3 regions of the Streptomyces sp. NPDC049954 genome follow, and region 3 is predicted to be linked to each of the others. Evidence: riboswitches for the same ligand, from Rfam matches in the RefSeq annotation. Region 3 holds a riboswitch; each other region holds the start of a gene.

Evidence for each region. A riboswitch is a leader RNA that binds a small molecule or an ion and turns the genes downstream of it on or off. The one in region 3 is predicted to bind S-adenosylmethionine.
Region 1: linked by a shared signal. The riboswitch ahead of AB0J21_RS21475 (cell envelope biogenesis protein OmpA) and the one ahead of thrC (threonine synthase) in region 3 are both predicted to bind S-adenosylmethionine.
Region 2: linked by a shared signal. The riboswitch ahead of AB0J21_RS13615 (aminotransferase class V-fold PLP-dependent enzyme) and the one ahead of thrC (threonine synthase) in region 3 are both predicted to bind S-adenosylmethionine.

The regions. Positions count from the first base shown of each region.
Region 1 covers NZ_JBFALS010000009.1:12,141-17,108, reverse strand. The annotation lists gene AB0J21_RS21480 (amino acid adenylation domain-containing protein) at 1-2,006, shown strand, start outside; SAM riboswitch class IV at 2,376-2,518, shown strand; gene AB0J21_RS21475 (cell envelope biogenesis protein OmpA) at 2,903-3,685, shown strand; gene AB0J21_RS21470 (type 1 glutamine amidotransferase) at 3,702-4,430, opposite strand; gene AB0J21_RS21465 (cytosine permease) at 4,534-4,968, opposite strand, start outside.
Region 2 covers NZ_JBFALS010000005.1:380,658-385,625, forward strand. The annotation lists gene AB0J21_RS13610 (Lrp/AsnC ligand binding domain-containing protein) at 150-431, shown strand; gene AB0J21_RS13615 (aminotransferase class V-fold PLP-dependent enzyme) at 548-1,909, opposite strand; SAM riboswitch class IV at 2,110-2,227, opposite strand; gene trpD (anthranilate phosphoribosyltransferase) at 2,505-3,569, opposite strand; gene AB0J21_RS13625 (ubiquinol-cytochrome c reductase cytochrome b subunit) at 3,764-4,968, opposite strand, start outside.
Region 3 covers NZ_JBFALS010000002.1:230,036-235,003, reverse strand. The annotation lists gene groL (chaperonin GroEL) at 1-265, opposite strand, end outside; gene AB0J21_RS04555 (cold-shock protein) at 576-779, opposite strand; gene AB0J21_RS04550 (MoaD/ThiS family protein) at 1,231-1,509, opposite strand; gene thrC (threonine synthase) at 1,634-2,932, opposite strand; SAM riboswitch class I at 2,950-3,101, opposite strand; gene AB0J21_RS04540 (glucosyl-3-phosphoglycerate synthase) at 3,371-4,321, shown strand; gene AB0J21_RS04535 (hypothetical protein) at 4,337-4,681, opposite strand; gene AB0J21_RS04530 (trehalose-6-phosphate synthase) at 4,869-4,968, shown strand, end outside.

The DNA of each region.
Region 1 (4,968 bases), on a different contig from region 3:
TCCTGGACGAGCGGCTGGCGCCCGTGCCGCCCGGTGTCGTCGGCGAACTGTACGTGTCCGGTGCGGGCCTCGCCCGCGGGTACCACGGCCGGGCGGCCCTGACGGCCTCGCGTTTCGTGGCCGACCCCTTCGACACCGCCGGGGGCCGCATGTACCGCACCGGCGATCTGGTGCGCTGGACGGCCGAGGGCGAGCTGCGCTACGTCTCGCGCGTCGACGACCAGGTCAAGCTCCGCGGCTTCCGCATCGAACTCGGGGAGGTGGAGGCCGCTCTGACCTCGCTGCCCGGAGTCCGTGCGGCCTGCGCCATGGTCCGCGAGGACCGGCCCGGCGACCGGCGTCTGGTCGCCTACACCGTGCCCGCGGACGGGACGGCGACGGGCTGGGAGGAGGCCGAGATCCGGGCCCGTCTCGCGACGACCCTGCCCGACCACATGATCCCGTCCGCCCATGTCCGTCTGACCGCCCTGCCCGTCACCCCCAACGGGAAGACCGACCGGCGGGCCCTGCCCGCGCCGGGACCGGCCGCACCGGCCTCGGGCGGTGCGCCGCGCACCGCCCGGCAGCGGGACCTGTGCGCGGCGTTCGCCGAGACGCTCGGCGTGCCCGAGGTCGGCCTCACGGACGACTTCTTCGCGCTGGGCGGCCACTCGCTGCTCGCCGTGACCCTGGCCCAGCGGATCGGCGAACGCTGCGGTCGACGGCCGTCCCTGCGGGCGCTGTTCGCGGCTCCCACCGTCGAGGGCGTCGACCGCTACCTGGCGGGGACGGAGGGCGGGCGCGAGGAGCCCTCCCTCACGACCGATCTCGCCGCCGAGGTCCGGCTGGCCCCGGACATCACGGGCACGGGACGGCGCGGCCCGGACGGTGTCCCCGCCCCGCGCCCCTCGCGTCCTTCGCCCCGGCCCTTCCTGACCGGCGCGTCCGGCTTCCTCGGCGCCTTCCTCCTGCGCGACCTGATCGAGACCACCGGCGAACCGGTCGACTGCCTGGTACGGGCCGAGGACGGGCGACGGGCAGCCCACCGGCTGCGGGCCAACCTGGAGCGCTACGGCCTGTGGCGCGAGCGGTACGCGGACCTGATCCGGCCCGTGCCCGGCGATCTCGCCGCCCCGGGCCTCGGCCTGCCGCCCGAGGAGCGGGCCGCTCTGGTGCGCCGTCTCGGCCTCGTGCTGCACAACGGCGCGCGCGTCAACTTCGCCGCCGGGTACGGGGATCTGCGGGCCCCCAACGTGGCCGGCACCGAGGAGCTGCTGCGCCTGCTCGCCGACTCGGCCTCCCCCGGGATGCACTACGTCTCGACCACGAGCGTCTACGCCCCCGCCTCCGCCGCCGGACAGGCCGTCATCACGGAGTCGACGCCGACCGGCCCGGCGGCCGGACTGCCCGACGGGTACGCGCGGAGCAAGTGGGTCGCCGAGGGACTTCTCGGTCTGGCCCGGGAACGCGGCCTGCCGGTGACCGTCTACCGGCCGGGCCGCATCAGCGGCGACACCACCACGGGGGCCTGCCAGGACCGGGATCTGCTGTGGCAGCTCATCAAGGGCTGCCTCCAGGCGGGGATGGTGCCGGACCTGCCGTACGGGTCGACCGACTGGGTGCCCGTGGACTACGTCAGCGCGGCGGTCGTGGCGCTCGCCACCTGTGGCGGGGACGCCACGGAGCCGTTCCATCTCACGCACCCCGAGGCCCCCGGTCTGCGCACGGTCTTCGAGGTGGCCGCCCGCCTCGGCCACGAGCTGCGCACCGTCCCCGCTGCGCGGTGGCGGGCCCGTGTCGCGGCGCAGCAGGACAACGCGGCACAACTGTTCCTGGGTGACGAGTCCGACGACCGGCACGGGGCGACGGACCGGCGCCGCTTCGACTCCAGCCGGACGATCACCGCGGCGGCGGCCCGGGGCGTGCGTCTGCCGGTCCTGACCGAGGAGGTCCTGACCCGCTACCTGACCTGGTTTCGTACGACGGGGTTCCTGCCGGCGCCCGAGGGGGTGCCCGCCGTCTCCTGACAGCCGTGCGCGCCGGGCACCCGACGGGGAGTACCGGTCCGTCGGGCGCCCGGCGGGCCGGGGCGCGGGCGCCGAAACCGCCTGCGCCGCGCGGGCGGACCTCGGAGGATCGTGGCAGGACTCCGACGCCGGGTGCGGGGCGCTCCCCGTCCACCACCCGGCGTCCGCACCCCGCCGCCGAAGAAGGCCGCCCGTGGATCCGGGCCCCCTCCTCCCCCTGCGTACTCCACGCCTGACGCTGCGCCTGTTCACCGCGCGGGACCTGGACGCGATGCACGCCTACCAGGGGCAGACCGTGGTCGCTTGCGAAGTCCGCGCCACGAGACCGGTCTTGACGGCCGTTGCGGGCCCCGTGACACTGAGGAGGACGGTCACGATCGTCAGCGCCCGCGCGCGCAGACCCCGTACGCGGTTCATCGGCCCCGGCCCGCTGACAGGCAACCCTTCCGCCGCGATGGGGTGCCCCGGGTGACGACCGGGTCCCGCCGACGGCGGCGGGGCAAGCGTGGTTTGCCTCCGGCGAACCCGGGAGGGGACTGGTGGGGATGTCAGGAACGGTCAGGGAAGCGACGCGGATGCCGCGCCGGCGACCGGCCTCCTCGCCCGCTCCCCGGCGCCGCACCTTGACCCGTCGGCTGCACATCGATCTGCTGCGGGTGTGCAGCGCCGCTGTCCGTCTCCGCTGACGGGCGGATCGCCGGCGCGCCCCGTGCGGCCCCTGCCCACGCCGTGCCGCACCGTTCACGACGGGTCAGGACCTGCGTCCGGCTCGCCGTTCCGCACCGGGCGGGCCCGCCGGGACCCCCGCGCCCCGCTCCGCCCTCCTGTACGTCCCTCCTTCCGCGCCCGTTTCGCCGGCTCCGGACACCCCGCCGAGTCAGATGAGTTGGAGAGCCATGACCGCTACCGCCCCGCACACCCACGACCAGGCGCAGCACCCCCTCGCGACGCTCGTCCGCCCTTCCCTGCCCGCCCCCGTCTTCCGCGGCCGGATCGGCAGTTCGGCCGCCCGGGGCTTCTATCCGGCGCCGCACCGCTACGAGGTGTACCTGCGCGGCCACTGTCCCGACGCGCTGCGGGTGTTCGTCACGCTGGGCCTGCTGGGCCTGCGCGAGGAGGTGCCCGTGACGGTCCTGGGCACGCCGGGCGTCACGCCCTCGGCGGAGGCGGGGCTGCGGCACGCCTACGAGGCGGCGCGGCACCGGTACGCGGGGCCGCTCTCCGTGCCGGCCCTGTGCGACCGGTGGAGCGGCCGGGTGGTCAGCAACCACGCCCCGGACATCCTGCGCGACCTCACGGACCGGTTCCCCTCCCCCGCCCGCGACGGCCGCCCCGGGGCGCCCGGGCTGCGGCCCGCGTGCCGCGCCGCCGACATCGACCGGCTGGAGTCCCTGCTCCATCCCCTGCCCGAGGAACGCGAACACCACTGCTCTGGGGCGGTGTTGGACGAGATCGACCGGCGTCTGACGGACAGCCCCCATGTGTGGGGCGAGGCGCTGACCGCTTCCGACGTCGACGTCTGGGCGGCACTGCTGTGGCCGGCCGCCGGACACGGGGGCGAGCTGCGGGCCGCGCTGGAGGAGCATCCCGGCCGCCTGCGGCTGCTGGCGTACGTGGAGCGGCTCAGCGCCCGGCCGCAGTTCCGGGCGGCGCTGGAGGCCGGGCTCGGGCCGCGCTGAGAGGCAGCCGCCGGTCTCAGCGTTCCGCCGAGGTCACCACGTCGGCGAAGCGGTGGGCGACCGTGCGCCAGGTCTCGACGGTGGACGGCTCCTCGCGCAGGGCGAGGGCACGCAGGGTCTCGGGGTCCGGGGCGCCGTGCCGGGACAGCCGGCCGGGGTTCCAGTGCCGGATCCGTTCGGCCGTCGCCTCCGGGTGGAACTGCACGCCCCACGCCGAGGGGCCGACCCGGAACCCCTGGTAGGGGCAGTGCTCGCTGTGCGCAAGCCAGTGGGCGCCCGGGGGGAGCGCGGTGATGGCGTCGACGTGGTTCTCGATGGCCCGGGGGTGCGCGGGCAGACCGTGGAACAGCGGGTCGTGCGCGGCTTCGGGGCGCAGGCTGAGCCGGGTGCTGCCGAACTCCGGGGTGCCGTGCTCTGCGCGCACCTCGCCGCCCGCGACCTGGGCGAGCATCTGGCCTCCGAGGCAGATGCCGAACAGCGGGGTCGCTCCGCTCAGGGCCTGGCGTACGAGGTCCCGGGTCGCGGGCAGCCACGGGGCGCGCGCGTCGTCGTCGGGGAGATAGGCACCGCCGAGGACGACGAGCGCGTCGTGTTCGAGCCGGTCGGGGACCGGGGCTCCTTCGTACGCGGGCAGCACGTGTGCCCGTACGCCCCGTCCGGCCAGCCAGCCCGCCCAGGGGCCGAGTCCGCCGGCGGGCCCGTGCTGGATCACCAGGGCCGTGGCCGTCGTCCCCGTAGTACTCATGACCGGCTCTCCCCACCTCGTCGACGCGCTCCGGCCCTGCCGTACCACCCTAACCAGGGGCACGAGCCTCCTCCCTTGGCCGGTCGGCCGTCGAGTCCCGTGGTCAGCCGGCCGCCGAGACTCCGCTCGGCTGCGGCGGCGTCGGGGCGGGGATGCCCGGCTCCTCCTGGCCCCAGATCATGTGGTCGGGCACCCGGGCGCGGTCGCCGCGTGCCAGTACGGCGTAGAGGGCGGCGGGGATCACGAGGCCCACGATCCAGGAGATGTCCGCTCCGCCGAGCCGCCCGACCAGCGGGCCGGTGTAGAACTCCGTCGCGCTGAACGGGAGTTGGGCGAGGATGCCGAGGACATAGGTGAGGATGGCCCGCCACCGCCAGGTGCCGTAGCGGCCGGCCGGGTCGGACAGCGCCGGGAGGTCGTAGCGCTCCTTGGCGACGAAGTAGTAGTCGACGAGGTTGATGGCGCTCCACGGCGTGAAGAAGATGAGCAGGAAGAGCAGGAACGTGGAGAAGGAGTCCAGGAAGTCGCCCCGGCCCAG
Region 2 (4,968 bases), on a different contig from region 3:
CCGCCTCGCGTCCGCCGGGACCCGCGTCGCGCACCCCGGCACCTCGCGGTCCGGCGGGCCTTCTCGCCGGGCTTCCTGCCCGCGTGAGCCCGGATCGGGCGCATTAAGGTGGCAGCATCAGCCAGGGCCACCGAAGGGGACAGCCAGCCGTGATCACCGCGATCGTGCTCATCAAGACCAGCGTCGACCGGATTCCGGAGATCGCCGAGTCGATCGCCGGCATGGACAGCGTGAGCGAGGTCTTCTCCGTCACCGGTTCCTACGACCTGATCGCGATGGTGCGGGTGGCCCGGCACGAGGACCTCGCCGAGATCATTCCCGGGCGCATCAGCCGGGTGCCCGGCGTCGTCGAGACGGACACCCACGTCGCCTTCCGCACCTACTCGCAGCACGACCTCGAAGCGGCCTTCGCGATCGGCCTCGACTCCTGAGCCGCCGCGCCCGCCGGTGGCGGCCCGCCCGGCCGCTCCCGCACCGCCCGCAGACCTGAGCCCCCGGCGCGCGCCGGGGGCTCAGGTGTACGCGGCCGGGGCCCCGCCGATCCGGCTCAGACGGCCGGGACGCAGCGCCCGCCCTCGGTGCGGTAGCTCCACCGCGCCCCGTCGGCCACCAGCTCGCGGACGGCGCCGAGGAACCGCTCGACGTGCTCGTCGGGGGTGCCCGCGCCGAAACTGACCCTGATCGCGTTGAGCGACTGCTCCCCCGCCGCGCCCTCGGGGGCCCCGCACTCGCCGGGCGCCTCGGCCGTGGAGCCGAGCAGGGTGCGCACCAGGGGGTGGGCGCAGAACAGTCCGTCGCGCACCCCGATGCCGTACTCGGCGGAGAGCGCGGCGGCGAAGTGCGAGCTGTTCCAGCCCGAGACGACGAAGGACAGCACGCCGACCCGTTCGGCGGCCTCGCCGAAGAGGGACAGCACGGTGACACCGGGAACGTCCGCGAGCCCGGTGCGCACCCGCTCCACGAGCTGCCTCTCACGGGCGACGAGGCTGTCGAACCCGGCCTCCGTGAGCGCCTTGCAGGCCGAGGCGATCGCGTAGGCGCCGATGACGTTGGGCGAACCGGCCTCGTGGCGGGCCGCGCCGCCGTGCCACACGACGTCGACCCCTCCGTCCTCGCGCCGGCTCACCGAACGGCTGGCGCCGCCCCCCGCGAGGTACGGCTCCGCCTCCTCCAGCCAGTCGGAGCGGCCGGCCAGCACACCGGAACCGAAGGGCGCGTACAGCTTGTGTCCGGAGAAAGCGACCCAGTCGACGTCCAACTCCTGTACGGAGACGGGGTGGTGGGGGGCGAGCTGCGCGGCGTCCAGCACGATCCGGGCGCCGTGCGCGTGGGCGACTGCGGCCAGTTCGCGCACCGGCCAGATCTCCCCCGTCACATTGGAGGCGCCGGTGACGCACACCAGGGCGGGCCCGTGGGGTTCCCGCGCGGCCAGGGCGCGCTCCAGGGTGTCGACGGCCTCGGCCGGGCTGCGCGGGGCGTCGAGGTGGGTGACCTCGGCGTTGCGCCAGGGCAGCAGCGAGGCGTGGTGCTCGGTCTCGAAGACGAACACCTGGCACCCGGCGGGCAGGCAGGCGGCGAGCAGGTTCAGCGAGTCGGTGGTGGAGCGGGTGAAGAGCAGTTCGTCGCTCTCCCGGCAGTCGAGGAACTCGGCGACCTCCACCCGGGCCTTCTCGAACAGGTCGGTGGAGAGCTGCGAGAGGTACCCGGCACCCCGGTGCACGCTGCCGTAGTACGGGGCGTAGGCGGCGACGTCGTCCCACACCCGCTGGAGGGCGGGGGCGCTCGCGGCGTAGTCGAGGGCGGCGTACTCGACCTCGCCGCCGGTCACCAGCGGGACGCGGACATCCCGCCCGAGCACGGACAGAGGCTGACAAACGGTCTGGGCGGCGGCAGCGGTGGAGACAGTCACGGCGAAACTCCCGGGGCGAAGGGACCCACGGACACGGACGCACGGGCCCGTGGGGCGAAGATGAGGAGGAGGTGCGGGGACGGGGCGCTCGGCCCTACCGCATTCGCTTGCTCACGAGACTGCTCCCTCGACGACCAGGACCCCTGGTGTCGAGCCCGGCGGGGGATTCACAGAGAAACGCCCCGGAACGGGCGCGGAGGGGTCCGCGCTTGCCGCAGACCTCGCTGCCTGCGGCCTGGTCTTCACCCGGGGCACCCCGCCACGGACGGAGGGTTGCCGGACAGCGGGCCGGGGCCGTAGTCGCTGTCACTCATGACCTGCCCGGCATCCTGCCATATCGCCTGCGGCGGGCACAGGGGGGTCCGCCATGCGGACGAAGGACTGTCCTCAAACGCCGGACGGGCTGGTGGTGGCCCCGCCCTCTTCACCGGCACCCACCCCCCGGACAGACGCACAACTCAAGCCCGTCCGGCGCCTGAGGACACCCCCGAAGGCGAAGGAAACGCCCCGGACACCGCACCGACCACCACCCCAGCCCGTCCGGCGTTTGAGGACACCGCCGAAGGCGGATCAGGCCCCCGCCCGCCCCGCCGGCTCAGGCGTTGGTGGCCGTGACCCAGCGGTCGAGCGCCCCCGCCGCCGCGCCCGAGTCGAGGGACTCCGCCGCGCGCGCCATCTGGGCGGCGATCTGTTCGGTGAGCGGGGCCCGCGTCGGGTGGAGGGCGACCAGCGCCGCCGCCGAGTTCAGCAGCACCGCGTCCCGCACGGGCCCGCGTTCCCCCGCGAACAGGCGCCGCGCGACATCCGCGTTGTACGAGGCGTCGCCGCCGCGCAGCGCCTCCACCGGGGCGAGGGCGAGGCCCACCTCGCGCGGGTCGAAGGCCTCCTCGCGCACCTGCCCGTCCCGCACCACCCAGACCCGGGAGGTCGCGGTGATGGTCAGCTCGTCGAGGCCGTCGTCGCCCCGGAACACGAGCGCCGAGGAGCCGCGCGCGGCGAGCACCCCCGCCATGATGGGCGCCATCCGGGCGTCCGCGACACCGGTGGCCTGGGCCGCGACCCGGGCCGGGTTGGTGAGCGGGCCGAGGAAGTTGAAGGTCGTGCGGATGCCCAGCTCACGGCGGGCCGGCGCCACGTGGCGCAGCGCGGGGTGGAACTTGACCGCGAAGCAGAAGGTGATCCCGGCCTCCTCGGCGACCTCGACGACCCGCTGCGGGCTCAGGTCCAGGTTGACGCCGAGCTTCTCCAGGACGTCGGAGGCCCCGGAGGCGGAGGAGGAGGCGCGGTTGCCGTGCTTGACCACCTTCGCTCCGGTGCCGGCCACGACGACGGCCGACATGGTCGAGATGTTGACGGTCTTCGCGCCGTCCCCGCCGGTGCCGACGATGTCGACGCTGGGCCCGGGCACCTCGATGGTGCGGGCGTGCGCGTACATCGCCTCGACGATGCCGCTGATCTCCTCGACCGTCTCGCCCTTGGCGCGCAGCGCCACGGCGAAGCCCGCGATCTGCGCGTCGGTGGCCTCGCCGCGCATGATGCGGTCCATCGCCCACGCCGTGTGCGCGGCGGACTGGTCCTCGCCCGCGAGCAGCCCGTCCAGGACCTGGGGCCAGGAAGTGACCGCCGCGGTGTCGCCTCCGACGGGGTGCACAGCGCTCATGGTCGCTCCTGGTGGGTCGTGTGGGTACGGCTTCTGCCAGGGGGTCCGGCGGATCAGGCCGGGTCGCGACGCCTGGCACGGGCCTGGCACGGCGCCCCCCGGCGCCCAGGATATCGGCGCGCGCGGACGGCGAAGAGCCCCGTCCATCGAATGGACGGGGCTCCTGCCGTGGCGTGCAGCGTGACAGCGGTCGATCAGTGGTGGCCGTGGCCGCTGGTGATCTCCCGGTACTCCTCCTCGGTCGGCTTCGGGATCTGCGTCCCTTCGCCGTAGTAGCCCTTGGAGAGCTTGACGCGGGTCTTCTCGATCGGGGAGACCTTGCGCTCCACCCCGTTCTCGTCGACCGTCGGGCCCAGTTCGGCCGGCTGGGGCTGCTCGTGCGCGGTGAGCGTGAAGCGCTGCTCGGCGCTGAGCGGCTCGTGGACCTCGATGAACTCACCGTGCGGGAGGCGCTTGATGACGCCGGACTCGCGGCCGTGCAGCACCTTCTCCTTGTCGGCGCGCTGGAGGCCGAGGCAGATCCGGCGGGTCACGACGAAGGCGACGACCGGGCCGAGGAAGAAGCCGATCCGCACGAACCAGCTGATCGCGTTGAGCGACAGGTGGAAGTGCGTGGCCCACAGGTCGTTGCCGCCGCCGATCAGGGTGATGAAGTACATCGTCACCCAGGCGACACCGAGACCCGTACGGGTCGGGGCGTTGCGCGGACGGTCCAGGATGTGGTGCTCGCGCTTGTCGCCGGTGACCCAGGACTCGATGAACGGGTAGACGGCCATCGCGCCGAGCACGAGCCCGAAGACGACCAGCGGGATGAACACCCCGAGGACCAGCGTGTGGCCCCACAGGTTGATCTCCCAGCCCGGCATGACACGGATCAGGCCTTCGGCGAAGCCCATGTACCAGTCGGGCTGGGCGCCGGTGGACACCTGGTCCGGACGGTAGGGGCCGATCGCCCAGATCGGGTTGATCGAGGCGATGCCCGCGATGGCCGCGATGACACCGAAGACCAGGAAGAAGAAGCCTCCGGCCTTGGCCATGTAGACCGGCATCAGCGGCATGCCGACGACGTTCTTGTTCGTGCGGCCGGGGCCCGCGTACTGCGTGTGCTTGTGGTAGAAGACCAGGATCAGGTGGCCGACCACGAGGCCGAGCATGATGCCCGGCAGCAGCAGGATGTGGATCGAGTAGAACCGGGCGACGAAGTCGCCGCCGGGGAACTCCCCGCCGAACAGGAACATCGAGATGTACGTACCGACGATCGGCACGGACAGGACCGCGCCCTGCGTGAAGCGGACACCGGTGCCGGAGAGCAAGTCGTCCGGGAGCGAGTAGCCGGTGAACCCGGTGAACATGCCCAGGGCGAACAGCAGGAAGCCGAACAGCCAGTTGACCTCGCGCG
Region 3 (4,968 bases):
TCGTGCCGTCACCGGCGACGTCGTCCGTCTTCTTCGCGACCTCCTTGACCAGCTCGGCGCCGATCTTCTCGTACGGGTCCTCCAGCTCGATCTCCTTGGCGATGGAAACACCATCGTTGGTGATCGTGGGGGCGCCCCACTTCTTCTCCAGGACGACGTTGCGGCCCTTGGGGCCGAGGGTCACCTTGACGGCGTCGGCGAGCTGGTTCATACCGCGCTCAAGGCCGCGCCGCGCCTCCTCGTCGAACGCGATGATCTTGGCCATGTGAAGTGGTCCTCCCAGGACGGGGTGGGCTGAGGGACCGTGTGGCGCCCGCGACGGACGGCCTGCGCACCGCACGGTTCCTTGCCCCGTACGGCCTGCGGGCCTCACCGACCCGGTCCTTCTGTCACTCTCAACGTCAGAGTGCTAACGCCTATGATTAGCACTCGGCCTAGGAGAGTGCAAGCCTCCCGGGAGGGCATGCCCCGAAGGGGCGGCCCCGGCGGCGGGCCGGTTCCCGACAGCCCGAGGGCCCGCACCCCTGGGGGTACGGGCCCTCGGCCACGTCGTCCGTTTATCGGTCGAGCGCTGTTCAGGCAGCCTGACGGACCATGTCCGCCTGCGGCCCCTTCTGACCCTGCGAGATCTCGAACTCGACTCGCTGGCCCTCTTCAAGGGTGCGGTAACCGTCCATCTGAATCGCGCTGTAGTGGACGAAAACATCCGCACCACCGTCGACCGCGATGAAGCCGTACCCCTTCTCCGCGTTGAACCACTTGACGGTGCCCTGAGCCATGCCTAACTCCCCTATTACTGGCCCTTGCACAGGAACGCACTTCGCGAACCCGGGTCAGACCTCACCCCCCAGACGTATGGGGGTGTGCGCCGGAACGCGTCGACCGCCGCTGAATGTATCTGCCCAACTGCCGTCTGCAACAGGTCAATCGGACGAGAAATCCAGGCACCAGGTATGGACTTATAGGCCGGAATCGGCGGAAGTTCCGGGCAATTCGGGCCCGGCAAAAGGAACGCAAAGCCGCAAAAAGGCAAGAGATTCGGGAGCGGGAACACCGGCTCACAGAAGCCGCGGGGCGCGTTTCCCGGGACACTTCTCCCGGCGCCCGTCAAGGCGCGAACACGCGGCGAATCAGTATCCCCAACTGTACCTCTGCCAATCTCATGGAATTGCCCCCTCCGCTTTTCCGCGAAGGGGGCAACACAAATGAGGGGACGGATTCCGGATGCGCTCAGCAGCCGCCGGCGACCGCCGGGATGATCGAGATCCCGGCGCCGTCGGGGGTCGCCGTCTCCAGGCCCTGCTCGAAGCGGACGTCGTCGTCGTTGACGTAGACGTTCACGAAACGGCGCAGCTTGCCCGAGTCGTCGAGGACCCGGCCGGCGATGCCGGTGTGGTTCTTCTCCAGGTCGGCGATGACCTCGGCGAGGGTCGCGCCCTCGGCCGGGACCTCGGACTTGCCGCCGGTGTAGGTGCGCAGGATGGTGGGGATGCGGACGTTGACGCTCATGGGGTACAGCCTTTCTCGGCCTGCTCGGCCGAAGGGCGGAGTGACGGCTCAGGCGGAGGGGCGGACACGAGGGCGGACCGGGGCACGCGGGCGCACCGGGGGCCGCCCCGCGGCCGCGTGCGGCTCAGTCGCGGGCGAGACCGGCGGCGCGGAACGCGTCGAGGTCCGGGCGGATGGTCGCGGTCGGCCCGGTGGTGGGCGCCACCGCGTCGAGCGTCTTGAGCCCGTCACCGGTGTTGAGCACGACGGTGGTGAGGCTCGGGTCGAGCGCCCCGGACTCGATCAGCTTGCGGGTCACCCCCACGGTCACCCCGCCCGCGGTCTCGGCGAAGATCCCCTCGGTGCGGGCGAGCAGCTTGATCGCGTCCACGACCTGCTCGTCGTTCACGTCCTCCACCGCGCCGCCGGTGCGCCGGGCGATGTCCAGGACGTACGGGCCGTCCGCCGGGTTGCCGATCGCGAGGGACTTGGCGATGGTGTTCGGCTTCTGCGGGCGTACGACGTCGTGGCCGGCCTTGTACGCGGTGGAGACCGGCGAGCAGCCCTCCGCCTGGGCTCCGAAGATCCGGTACGGCTTGTCGGCGACCAGGCCGAGCCTGATCAGCTCCTGGAAGCCCTTGTCGATCTTGGTGAGCTGGGAGCCGGAGGCCACCGGGATGACGATCTGGTCGGGCAGTTCCCAGCCGAGCTGCTCGGCGATCTCGTACGCGAGGGTCTTGGAGCCCTCTCCGTAGTACGGGCGCAGGTTGACGTTGACGAAGCCCCAGCCCTCGCCGAGCGGGTCACCGATCAGCTCGGAGCAGAAACGGTTCACGTCGTCGTAGTTGCCCTCGATGCCGACCAGCTCGCCGCCGTAGACGGCGGCCATGACGACCTTGCCCTGTTCCAGGTCGTGCGGGATGAACACGCAGGAGCGGAAGCCGGCGCGGGCGGCGGCGGCGCCGACGGCGCCGGCCAGGTTGCCGGTCGAGGAGCAGGAGAGGGTCGTGAAGCCGAAGGCGCGGGCGGCCTCGACGGCGATGGCGACGACGCGGTCCTTGAAGGAGTGCGTCGGGTTGCCGGAGTCGTCCTTGACGTACAGGCCGCCGGTGACGCCGAGCTCGCGGGCGAGGCGGTCGGCCTGGACGAGCTGGGTGAAGCCGGGGTTGGTGCTGGGGTGGGTGGCCACGTCGGCGGGGACGGGCAGCAGCGGGGCGTAGCGCCAGATGTTGTCGGGACCGGCCTCGATCCGCTTGCGCAGGGCCTCGGGGTCGCCCGCGGGGAGGTCGTAGGCGACTTCCAACGGGCCGAAGCAGCTCTGACAGGCGAAGATGGGTCCGAGCGGGAAGCGCTCGCCGCATTCGCGGCACGAGAGAGCGGCGGCGGGTCCGAGATCGACGCCCGTCTTCGCGGGAGCGGAGGTTTCGGCGGTCTGCACAGCCATGGTGGGGAGGCCCTTTCTCCTCATCTTCCTCGCGACGCATTTCGCCACGAGACGGAATTGGCACCTTCCCGAGCCGTGGGCCTCGGTGGCGGACGTACCGCCAGGAGACTCGGCCGGAGGGTTGCCGGGGCTTCAACGGGCCGTTTCCCTCTGCCCCTCTGGATGAGCGGTATGGCAGGCGGATCCTGAGGTCCGCCGCGTTTGTCACGTGTCCGGCACGTGGTGTGTCACGTGCTTGTCATGACACGCGGTGCGGGTGGCGCAGCCCGACATGGGATGGTCACCGGCACTGTCCAAGACTGTAACCGAAGCACCGGATCGTTGAGATAGTCGTCCGAACGCCGAGATGGAGATCACGGTCGGCCGCCGGGCCGGCCGCACCCAGGTAAGTCACTTCCGGTATTCCGCAAGCAGTACCCGCACGAGGGGACGCACAACGTGCTCGAAGAGGTGGAGCGCTGGCTCGACCGCCGTTCCTGGACCGCAGCCGACCGCACGCTGCCGCAGATCCTCGCGGCCAAGCAGGCGACCGGGTCCTCGGTGAGCGTGGTCCTGCCCGCACTGGACGAGGAAGCCACGGTCGGCGACATCGTGACCGTGATCCGGCGAGAGCTGATGGAGAAGGTCCCGCTCGTGGACGAGCTGGTGGTCCTCGACTCCGGTTCGACCGACCGTACGGGGGAGGTCGCCGCGGCGGCCGGAGCCCGGGTCGTGCACCGTGACGTCGTGCTGCCGGGCCTGCCCGCGGTGCCCGGCAAGGGAGAGGTCCTGTGGCGCTCCCTGCTCGTCACCGAGGGCGACATCGTGTGTTTCGTGGACTCCGACCTGAAGGAGTTCTCCCCGGACTTCGTGTCCGGCATCGTGGGCCCGCTGCTGACCGACCCGGACGTGCACTTCGTCAAGGCGATGTACGAGCGTCCACTGGGCGGCGCCTCGGGGCAGGGCGGCCGGGTCACCGAGATCATGGCCCGCCCGCTGCTGAACATGCACTGGCCTCGGCTGGCCGGTTTCGTCCAGCCGCTGGGCGGCGAGTACGCGGCGCGGCGCTCCCTGCTGGAGCGGCTGCCGTTCCCGGTGGGCTACGGCGTCGAGCTGGGCCTGCTCGTGGACGCGCTGCACACGGTGGGCCTGGACGCGCTCGCCCAGGTGGACGTCGGGGTCCGCAAACACCGCCACCAGGACGGGCAGGCGCTGGGCCGGATGTCCGCGGCGATCTACCGCACCGCCCAGCTCCGCCTGGCCAGGGGCCACCTCGTACGCCCCGAGCTGACCCAGTTCGAACGCCATCCGGACGGCGGCTACGTCCACCACACCCACGAGGTGGACACCCGGGAGAGGCCTCCGATGACGGAGATCCCCGAGTACGAGAGCCGGCGCCGGGCGGCCTGAGGGCGCCGGGCGGCCTCAGGGCCGTGGTTCCGCCCGCAGCGCCTCGAAGGCGGTGGGGCGGGCCGGGTGCTCCAGGTGGTCGCGGACGCGCAGGGCGCACGCGTGCGGGCTCAGCGTGGACGTGTCCACGTCGACGTCGTGCACGCCGTGGGCGTGCACGACCTCGTACTGGGCGGCGGCCAGGCCGGGCTCCCGGTCGCCGCGTGCGCGCTCGCGGTGTTCCAGTTCCGGCAGCGGGCAGCGCACCGCCAACCAGCTTCCTTCGAGGAGGTCGAGGAGTTCCCTCGCGATGCTGCTCTTGCCCGAGCTGGAGGCGCCGTTGAGCAGGACGACTCTGCCGCCCCGCGGGGTCCGGGGTATCCGGTCGGGCGCGGGCTCCCCTCCGTCCGCCACGGTCGCGCCCCCGCCGGTCGCCGTTTCCGTCCCCACTTCCGCCCCTCCCGTCGCCCTTCCTCCCGGCATCCTGCCGCGTCGCGCCGGCCCCTCCCCCGAGCCCTCGCAACAACTCGTACGTTTGAGCGCATATCGGGGCGGCTAGGAAGGGTCTATGTCTACGTCTGCTGATCAGTCGCGCGCCTCCGTCCTGGTGGCGTCCAATCGGGGTCCCGTCTCCTACACGCTGCACGAGGACGGCGCGCTGAGCGCCA